3 regions of the Pseudomonas sp. NY15435 genome follow, and region 2 is predicted to be linked to each of the others. Evidence: riboswitches for the same ligand, from Rfam matches in the RefSeq annotation. Region 2 holds a riboswitch; each other region holds the start of a gene.
The links. A riboswitch is a leader RNA that binds a small molecule or an ion and turns the genes downstream of it on or off. The one in region 2 is predicted to bind cobalamin.
Positions count from the first base shown of each region.

Region 1: linked by a shared signal. The riboswitch ahead of ACNFH5_RS17010 (TonB-dependent receptor plug domain-containing protein) and the one ahead of ACNFH5_RS12585 (CbtB domain-containing protein) in region 2 are both predicted to bind cobalamin.
Region 3: linked by a shared signal. The riboswitch ahead of cobO (cob(I)yrinic acid a,c-diamide adenosyltransferase) and the one ahead of ACNFH5_RS12585 (CbtB domain-containing protein) in region 2 are both predicted to bind cobalamin.

Region 1 is NZ_JBLUQA010000006.1:352,481-355,745, reverse strand. Features, by position in the region: gene ACNFH5_RS17010 (TonB-dependent receptor plug domain-containing protein) at 1-1,500, opposite strand, end outside; cobalamin riboswitch at 1,594-1,801, opposite strand; gene ACNFH5_RS17005 (VOC family protein) at 1,863-2,291, opposite strand; gene ACNFH5_RS17000 (class I SAM-dependent methyltransferase) at 2,352-3,080, opposite strand; gene ACNFH5_RS16995 (cupin domain-containing protein) at 3,246-3,265, shown strand, end outside.
Region 2 is NZ_JBLUQA010000004.1:513,386-516,650, reverse strand. Features, by position in the region: gene cobW (cobalamin biosynthesis protein CobW) at 1-887, opposite strand, end outside; cobalamin riboswitch at 1,112-1,307, opposite strand; cobalamin riboswitch at 1,368-1,578, shown strand; gene ACNFH5_RS12585 (CbtB domain-containing protein) at 1,683-1,868, shown strand; gene ACNFH5_RS12580 (CbtA family protein) at 1,962-2,672, shown strand; gene ACNFH5_RS12575 (cobalamin biosynthesis protein) at 2,743-3,159, shown strand; gene cobM (precorrin-4 C(11)-methyltransferase) at 3,156-3,265, shown strand, end outside.
Region 3 is NZ_JBLUQA010000003.1:606,420-609,684, reverse strand. Features, by position in the region: gene ACNFH5_RS10175 (MlaE family lipid ABC transporter permease subunit) at 1-458, opposite strand, end outside; cobalamin riboswitch at 589-814, shown strand; gene cobO (cob(I)yrinic acid a,c-diamide adenosyltransferase) at 1,084-1,695, shown strand; gene ACNFH5_RS10165 (cobyrinate a,c-diamide synthase) at 1,921-3,216, shown strand; gene bluB (5,6-dimethylbenzimidazole synthase) at 3,213-3,265, shown strand, end outside.

The DNA of each region.
Region 1 (3,265 bases), on a different contig from region 2:
AGTGATGAGGTCGGTGATCTCGCGGCGGAACAGGGTGACGCTGCCGCTCCACGGCTGGTCGAACAGCTCGCCGGTGTAATCCAGGCCCAACTCGGCGTTGCGGCTGCGCTCGGGCTTGAGGTCACGGTTACCGACTTCATCGCCCGGTTCGTTGACGAACAACTGCTCGGCGGTGGGCAGCTTGAAGGCGGTGCCGAACTGGCCGCGCAGCTTGAGCTGCTGGGTCAGGTCGTAGAGCGAGGTGAGCATCCATACCGTGGCGCCCTCGCCGCCGGAGATTTCCTCGCGGCGCACGCCCAGGCTCGGGTGCCAGTCGGGCAGCGCCTCGATGTTCGGCCGCAGCTGGGCATACAGCGCGTGGGACTCGGCCTTGTCGTTGTCGATGATCAGCACGTCGTCCTGGCCCTTGTACCACTGGTTGTCGCTGCCGAAGACCAGCTCGTGGCCGCCGGCCAACCTGGCCTTGCCCTCAAGCTGCGCGCCCCAGTCGGTAAAGCCCCAGTAGTCGTTGTGATTGAGCACCTGGGTGCCGCCGCCCTGCAGGTTGTAGACGCGGTCGTAGCGGGTGTCCCAGTCATTGATATGGGTCTTGGCGAACCAGCTGAAGTCGTCGCTGACGCTCTGCTGGAAGGTCGCCGTGGCGATCTGCTGGATACGGTTGTTGCTGGTGTGGTGGTTGGATGTCGGGCGGGCGAAGTCCAGTTCGGCGTCGGCGTACTGGTAGAACAGCTCCAACCGCGAGGCCTCGCCGATGGCCTGGATGGCCTTGGCGCCGAACACGTTGACGTCATAGGAGCGGCGCTTGTCGCTGACCGTGCTGGTCATGTCCTGGTCGCGGTAAGGCTGGTAGCCGTCGGAGCGGTTGTGGCTGACGTAGGCCATCAGGCCGAGATCGCCCAGGCCGTTCTGCACGATTCGCTCCGCGCGGGCATCACCGCTGCGACCCTTGAACGTATCCAGGCCGAGGTTCACCTCACCGGCCGCCTCGCGCGAACGCGCACTGCGGGTGACGATGTTGATCACCCCGCTCACCGCCTGGGTGCCGAACAACAGGCCCTGGCCGCCCTTGAGCACTTCGATGCGCTCCACGGCGGTGGTCGGCAGGGTGTCGATGTAGATGCCGCCGTAGAGGCGGTTGTTCAGGCGCACGCCGTCCAGCAGGATCAGCGTGTCGTCGTTGCGCCCGCCCAGCAGCGAGTAGGTCCCGTAGTCGAACGGGCCGTTCTTCGGCGCAACGAACAGGCCGGGTACGTACATCTGCAGCACGCGGGTGATGTCGGCGCTGGGGCCGGCACGCTCGATCTGCTGGCGGTCGATGACCTCCAGCTTGCTGCCGTAGCGCGCCATGTCGGCCACGGTGGTGGACTCCACCGAAGGCGCGCTGACGATCTCGTCGGCCAGGTCGAGTGGCGCCGCAACGAGCTGCGAGCTGAGGGCACAGAGGGAGAGAACGGGAGTCCAGCGCGGGGCGCGCCGGTTCAGGAACGAAGAATGTTGCAAGGTGATCGCCTCGAAATAGAAATTTCGCAGGCGGCGCAGCGACACCCGGAACGAGCGCGCCCCGGGAACCGGCTCACGCCCGCCCACCGCGGGTTTGCCAAACAGGTTCCAGGCCGGTCTCCGGGCTTGCGAGGGTCGTGGGGCATCCGCCTTCCCATGCTTGCGCACAGTGGCCTAGTGGATGCTCCGCTCGCTTACCGTTGCGGGGGCAGCGCCGGACTGATCGCACGAAGGCGACGCACCGGCTTCCCGTTTCACCCCACGCACGGCGGCGGGGGGCACCTGAAACGGGGCGCATATCAACATTGCGGGTGGGAAAGCGTCAAGCACGGGGGTTGGGCAGGATGTTGCGAACGTCGCCGTCAGTGCCACGGATCGTAGGTGCCGAAGCTCCAGATATGTCCTTCAGGATCGCGGCAGGTGAAGCCCTGGCCGCCGTAGTCCTCGTCCTTGATGTCGATGACGATCTGCGCGCCGCCGTTCACCGCCGCGCGATACAGCACCTCGGCGTCCCTGACCACCACGTAGATGCTCTGGGTGCAACCGCCGATCTCGTCGGGCTGGCGCATCAGCCGGCCGTACTCGTTGTCGTGCAGCGAGCCAAGCATCACCAGCCCACTGCCGTCGGCCAGCGCCAGCTGCGCATGGGCGATGCCGCCATGGTCATCGGCGACCACCAGTTGGCGCTGGAAGCCGAAAGTCGCGCACAACCAGTCGATGGCCTGCGGCGCATCGCGGTAGCGCAGGCAGGGAATCACGCTGGGGCGAACGGCGGGCAAGGGCTGCGACATGGCAATCTCCGGCAAGAAACGGGCGCAATGCTCTGAGCATAGTCGCCGGTTTTTCGCTCCTCAGCGCTGCGCGGCGACCAGCAGCAACATGGGGCGCTCGCGCTCCTCGGCCAGTGCCGGAATGGTCTGCACCTGCTCCGCACTCGGCCCCCAGTCCTCGACGTGGCGCAGCGTCAGCCCCGCGCCGATCACGGCATTGAGGATGCTGCCAAGGGTGCGGTGATGCTTGAGCACACCCTTGGCCAGCCAGTCGGTGCGGCGCTCGCCTTCGTCCTGGTAATGGTCCACCGGCCAGCAGCGGCGGCCGTCTTTTTCGACGATCCAGCCGGGATTGCGCGACGCCATGTAGATCGGGTGCTCGATGGAGAACACCAGGCTGCCGCCAGGGCGCAACGCGTCGTGCACGTTGCGGAAGAAATGCGGCAGATCCTCGAGGTAATGCAGGGTCAGCGAGCTGTAGGCCAGATCGAAGGCCGCGGTGGGCAGCTCAAGCTGCTCGAGGTCGGCGTGGAAGTAGCTCACTTGCGCCGCCTCGGTCGTCTCCCGCGCGCGGTCGAGCATCTTCTGTGACACGTCCAGCCCGCTCACCGTGCGCGCGCCCTGCTCCGCCGCATATCGGCAGAACCAGCCGTAGCCGCAGCCAAGGTCGACCACATCGAGCCCCTCCAGCGGCGGCAGCAACGCGCGCAGCGAGGCCCACTCCGGCGCGCCGTCCAGGCCGTGCTGCGAGCGCGGCAGCTGGGCGTAGCCGGCGAAGAATTCGGGGTTGTCGTAGATGTTCTGCGCCATGGGATGGCACCTCCTTTCTGACGGACCAAGGTCCGATTGTCTGCACCAAGGACGGGGGTGGCAACCCGATGAGGTCAATGCCTGGGCGATCGAAGCGCAAGTTCCTGCAAGACCGCTTGGCGGGGCGACCTTAGTGTCAGCCCAATCAAAAAAGGAGAATCAACCGTGACCCAACGCCAACCGAT
Region 2 (3,265 bases):
GGGATGGCGACGAAGCCCTTGATGCGCAGCACGGCGTGGCGCTCGACCAGCGCGTTCAGGGCATCCAACAGGGCGCGCTCTTCCACTTCCGGGAGGTCGACATGGAAGGAGTCGAACTCGTCGTGGTCATGATCTTCATGGCCCTCGTGGTCGTGATGCGTCGGGCGGCTGTCGATGTGCAGTTCGGCTTCGGCATTCAGACCCAGCAGCACGGAGAGCGGCAGCTGGCCGGAATTGGCTTCGACGATCTTCACCGCCGGCGGCAGTTCTTCCGCGACTTCGGCGCGCACGCGGGCCAGCGCGTCGGCGTCGAGCAGATCGGCCTTGTTCAGTACCACCAGGTCGGCGCTGGCGAGCTGGTCTTCGAAGAGTTCGTGCAGCGGCGATTCGTGATCCAGGTTCGGGTCCTGCTTGCGCTGCTCGTCCACCTGCTCGGGGTGTGCGGCGAAGGTGCCGGCGGCCACGGCCGGGCTGTCGACCACGGTGATCACCGCATCCACGGTGCAGGCGTTGCGGATTTCCGGCCACTGGAAGGCCTGCACCAGCGGCTTGGGCAGGGCCAGGCCGGAGGTCTCGATGAGGATCTGGTCGAGGTCGCCGCGGCGCGCCACCAGCTCGCGCATCACCGGGAAGAATTCTTCCTGCACGGTGCAGCACAGGCAGCCGTTGGCCAGTTCGAAGACGCGGCCGACCGCTTCTTCTTCGCTGCAGCCAATGGAGCACTGCTTGAGGATTTCGCCGTCGATGCCCAGCTCGCCGAATTCGTTGACGATCACCGCGATGCGGCGGCCTTCGGCATTGTTGAGCATGTGGCGGAGCAGGGTGGTCTTACCGGCACCGAGGAAGCCGGTGACGATGGTGACGGGGAGTTTGGCCAGGGTTTTCATGCGCGCCTCGCAAGCGGAAGTTGGAAGGCGGATGAAGGGCGCGCGCGCGGGTTCGCCGCGCAACGAAGGTCGCCACCGGATCACCCCGCCCGGTTGTCTGTTGATAACGAACCGGTTCCGGATCTCGCGAGCTAGAGCCAGGCTAGGCGGAGGATCGCCGGGGATGCGGAGTTGACTAGCAGTCCACGGCGATCCTCCAACGCAGTATGGCCGACGCGCAGCAGATCGAAAACCGGTGACGAGGCAGGTCTCCTGGCTCACAACCCTTTGGCGTCTCCTCGCCTTCCCGCCCGAATCGGCAGTGGCGCATGAAGAGACAGGCTGTTCACAGTTGCGGGGGCAGCCGTGGCGCATCCGAAGATTTCCACGTTCCCTCTTAGCTCCGGCCAGCGCCGGAGAACCTCGAAGGGAGGAAGGCTACGCAGCGTAGACGGGTCGGTCAATCGCCGGGGATCGGTTGACGCCTGCCGGCTGCCGTGGTCAGCTAGCGCGGTTTCAGGTGTCTCGCGCCGCGCGCGAGGTGAAACGGGAAGCCGGTGCGTCCGCAAGGACCAGTCCGGCGCTGCCCCCGCAACGGTAGGCGATCGTAGGGTCATCAGTAGTCACTGTGCGCACGCATGGGAAGACTGACCCGCTTGGCCACGAGCCAACGTCGCAAGCCCGGAGACCGGCCTGGAGCTTTCGTTTTTTGGCAAACCCGCGGTGGGCGGGCGCAGGCCGTGGCGCGTCCTTCCGGCGCGTTCGAATGCGTTCAACCTCTGCGTTCTCTTACTTTGATCTTCAGAGGGAACGTTCATGTCCAGCAGCACCCTGACGCACGCGTCGAGCACTTCCATCCCCCTTTCCAAGCGCATCAGCCTGGCCGTTGGCGCCAGCCTGCTGGGCGCGCTGCTGGTGTATTTCGCCGGCTTCTCGCATCTGGAAGCGGTGCACAACGCCGCGCACGACACCCGCCACAGCGCTGGTTTCCCCTGCCACTGATGTGCACCGCCTGCGCGTAAGCGCAGCGAATTCGAGGCACTCCCGGTCGCGCGTTCGCAGCGTTCGAGGCCTCGTCTCGCCTGGAGAATTGCAATGATCAAACGTATCGCCCAGACCGCCGGTTTCGCCGGTCTGATCGCGGCGCTGGTACTCACCGTGGTCCAGTTGCTGTGGGTATCCCCGCTGATCCTCAAGGCGGAAACCTATGAGAAATCCGAGCCGGCCGCCGCGCTGGTCGAGGAGCACGCTCATGAGCATGCCGAGGGTGCTGCCGCTGGCCACCACCATGACGCGCAAGCCTGGGAACCGGAAGACGGCTGGCAGCGCATCCTCTCCACCACCGGCGGCAACCTGGTGGTCGCGGTGGGCTTCGCCCTGATGCTGGCCGGCCTGTTCACCCTGCGCGAGCCGGGCAAGACCTCCGAAGGCCTGCTCTGGGGCCTGGCCGGTTTCGCCGTGTTCACCCTGGCTCCGTCTCTGGGCCTGCCGCCGGAAGTCCCCGGCACCGCCGCCGCCGACCTGAACCTGCGGCAGACCTGGTGGATCGGCACGGCCGCCGCCACCGCCGCCGGCCTCGCGCTGCTGGTGTTCGGCCGCAACTGGGCACTGAAGATCGTCGGTGCCGCACTGCTGGTGGTACCGCATGTGATCGGCGCGCCGCAGCCGGAAGTGCATTCCAGCCTCGCGCCGGAAAGCCTCGCCCATGAGTTCATCGTCGCCTCGCTGGTCACCAACGCGGTGTTCTGGGCAGCCCTGGGCCTGGTCGCGGCCTGGCTGTTCCGTCGCTTCGCGCCGTCGGCCTGATCCACGCGTTATGCTCGACCCCCGCAGCCGGCTCGGCCGCCTGCGGGGTTTTGTTTTCTGGAGATAGAGAATGACGCTGGTTGCCGGCCTGGGTTGCCGCCGTGGCTGCTCGCTCGATGAACTGCGCGAGTTGCTGCGCGAAACGCTGGCGGAAGTCGGACTCGACGAGTCGAACCTCACCGCGCTGGCCAGCGCCACGCTGAAGGCCGACGAAGACGGGCTTGTCGCGCTGGCCACCGCGCTCGACTTACCGCTGGCACTGTTCACGCCGCAACAGCTCGCGACATGCGAGAAGCGCCTGGGCGAGCCCTCCGAAACCGTGCGCGCCGCCACCGGGAGCGCCAGCGTAGCCGAGGCGGCGGCATTGCTACAGGCCGAGGCGCAAAGCGGTGCGCCGGCACGCCTGCTGGTGGGCAAACGGCGCAGCGATCAAGCCACCTGCGCGCTGGCTTTCATCCCCGTCGAACTCATACAGGAGCAGCCATGACGGTCCATTTCATCGGTGCCGGCCCCGGCGACCCTGAACTCATCACGGTCAAGGGCCAGCGGCTGATCCGTTCCTGCCCGGTGATCCTCTACGCAGGCTCGCTGGT
Region 3 (3,265 bases), on a different contig from region 2:
AGGTTGCGCACCAGCGTCTGCAGGGTCAGACCGATGAAGCCGAGCAGGCCGATCAGGTGGTCCTTGAAGGTGACCGAGGCGATGCCGATGCGCTCCAGTACATCGACCAGCGCGTTGCCCGGAGGGGGCGCCTTTTCGTCGAGGCGGCACTGGGTGATCGCGCTGCCCACGGTGCGCAGCAGCGCCTGGCGTTCGGCGGGCAGATTGCGGGCGATCTGCTCCAGCTGGCTCATGCGGGCGCCGCCGATGATCTCGGCGAGCAGGGCGGCACCGGCGGTATCCAGCGCGCCGAGGCCGGCGAAATCCAGCTGGGCGGGCGATTCGGCGCTGCGCTGGGCGGCCACCTGGGCTTCCAGCGTAGAGAAATGCGCGAGCGTCCAGTCGCCGCTGACGTGCATCAGCGGTGGGCTGGCGGTGGTGTCGAGCTGAAGCTGGCCGGGCTGGGCAGTCGTCATCATGACTCGCATTCTAGCGAAGTTACGCGTCGCGACCACTTGACTTGTGTGACGCTTTGTAGAGCCTTTGCGGCGGATACGGCGGGCCTCGGCGACATCCTGTTCAATTGACGCCCCAGCTCGCCAGCCACTAAGCTGCGCGCCTGCTTCAGGTGCTCTCGGCGCGAGCCGCGAGTGAAACAGGGAAGCCGGTGAAGTCGATGCGCAATCGACCATTCCGGCGCTGCCCCCGCAACGGTAAGCGAGCTTCGAACCGCAAACAGCCACTGTGCCGCCGGCATGGGAAGGCGCGGTTCCTTCGGAAACCCAGACGTTTCCACTCGCAAGCCCGGAGACCGGCCTGCTGCATCGCATGGCATCGCGGGAGGCGCTGCCGACGTCGGCGCCATGCGCCGCGCGTTGCCGTCCTCCGTCTGCCCCGACTGGTTAGTGCCGCGCGGGTGAGAGCGGCGGAGAATCCTTCAGGTGAAACCCCTATTCCCCAGGTCGACAGCCTTCGTGCTGGCCGGCCTCTGCCGCATGGCGCCCGCGCGCGCCAGCGGCGAATCCCTGCCCATTCCATCCCTGGTTGGCTGCCACCTGGCCGGCAACCTCACGCCCGTGCAAATCCTTTCAGGAGCAACCTGCCATGACTGAATCCGTAGAAAAGGACGAGCGCCATCGCTCGCGCATGCAGCGCAAGAAGGCGGTGATCGACGAGAAGATCGCCCAGGCCCAGGGCGAACGCGGCGTATTCCTGGTCAACAGCGGCAACGGCAAGGGCAAGAGCAGCTCGGCATTCGGCATGGTCGCTCGCGCGCTCGGTCACGGTATGAAGGTGGGCGTCGTGCAGTTCATCAAGGGGGCTGCGACCACCGGCGAAGAGGCATTCTTCCGTCGTTTCCCCGAGGAAGTCAGCTTCCATGTGATGGGCGAAGGCTTCACCTGGGAAACCCAGGACCGCCAGCGCGACATCGCCAAGGCACAGGCCGCCTGGAACGTGGCGCGGCAACTGCTGAACGACCCGCAGGTCGGCCTGGTGGTGCTGGACGAAGTGAACATTGCCCTCAAGCACGGCTACCTGGAACTGGACGCCGTGCTGGCCGACATCGCCGCGCGTCCGCCGATGCAGCATGTGGTCGCCACTGGGCGCGGCGTGCAGCCGGAGATGGTCGAGGCCGCCGATACCGTGACCGAAATGGGCCTGGTGAAACATGCCTTCAAGGCAGGGATCAAGGCGCAGAAAGGGGTGGAGTTCTGATGGTCTGGGGCTTCCCTCACCCTAATCCTCTCCCGGGGGGAGAGGGGACCGTTCGGTGTTTGAAGAAACGTTGGCGCTCGCCGGCAGGCTCTGCTGCCTCGGCTGACCGCAGCGCGGTTGTTGATCGACGAAAAGCCATCCCACAGGACACACCCAACTGCTCCCTCTTCCTCTGGGAGAGGGCTGGGGTAAGGGGCTCTCTGCCCGTGCCGGGGAGTGCGACTGATGCGTGATGCGCGCCAATGCCCCGCTCTGCTGATCGCCGCGCCCGCTTCTGGCCAAGGCAAGACCACCGTGACCGCCGCCCTGGCGCGCCTGCACACGCGCCTCGGGCGCAAGGTTCGGGTGTTCAAGTGCGGCCCGGATTTCCTCGACCCGATGATCCTCGCCCGTGCCAGTGACGCACCGGTCTACCAGCTGGACCTGTGGATGGTCGGCGAGGGCGAAAGCCGCCGCCTGCTCTGGGAAGCGGCCGGCGAGGCTGACCTGATCCTCATCGAGGGCGTGATGGGCCTGTTCGACGGCTCGCCCTCGGCCGCTGATCTCGCACGGCGATTCAACGTGCCGGTGATGGCGGTGATCAATGGCCAGTCCATGGCCCAGACCTTCGGCGCCATGGCCGTCGGCATGGCTACTTATCAGAGCGACTTGCCGTTCTCCGGCGTGCTCGCCAACCGCATCGGCAGCCAGCGCCACCGTGACCTGGTGCGTGACAGCCTGCCGGAGTGGATTCGCTGGTATGGCGCGTTGCCGCGCGATACCGAAGTGGAGCTGCCCAGCCGACACCTCGGCCTGGTGCAGGCTGGCGAGCTGGCTGACCTCGATGCCCGCCTGGACGCCGCCGCCGATGCACTGGCGGCCAGCGCCAGTACCGAGCTGCCGCTGCCGGTGAGCTTTGCTGCGCCGGAACCGCGCAGCGAGTCTTCCCGCCTCGACGGCGTGCGCATCGGCGTGGCGCGGGACAATGCCTTCGCCTTTCTTTATCAGGCCAACCTCGACCTGCTGCGCGAGCTGGGCGCCGAGCTGGTGTTCTTCTCGCCGTTGCGTGACGGAGCGCTGCCGGAAGTGGACAGCCTCTACCTGCCCGGCGGCTACCCGGAACTGCACCTGCAGGCGCTGGCGGAGAACCGCGCCATGGCCCTGGCAATCCACGCGCACCACGAGATGGGCAAGCCGATCCTCGCCGAGTGCGGCGGCATGCTCTATCTGCTCGATGCGCTGACCGACGCAGCCGGCGAGCGCGCAGAACTGCTCGGCCTGCTGCCGGGTGAAGCGCGCATGCAGAAGCGCCTCGCCGCGCTGGCGCTGCAGGCCGTGACGCTGCCAGAAGGCATTCTGCGCGGGCACACCTTCCATCATTCGTTGCTGGACAGCAGCGCGGAGCCGCTGGCCCGTGGCGTCTGCCCCAACGACAAGCCGGTGGCCGAAGCGGTGTTCCGCCGTGGCCGGCTCACCGCGTCCTATATCCACTTCTACCTGCCGTCCGATCCGGACGCCGCGGCCGCACTCTTCAGACCATGACCGAGCATGCCTACAGCCCAGAAGAGCGCGCCGCGCTCTACCGCGCCAT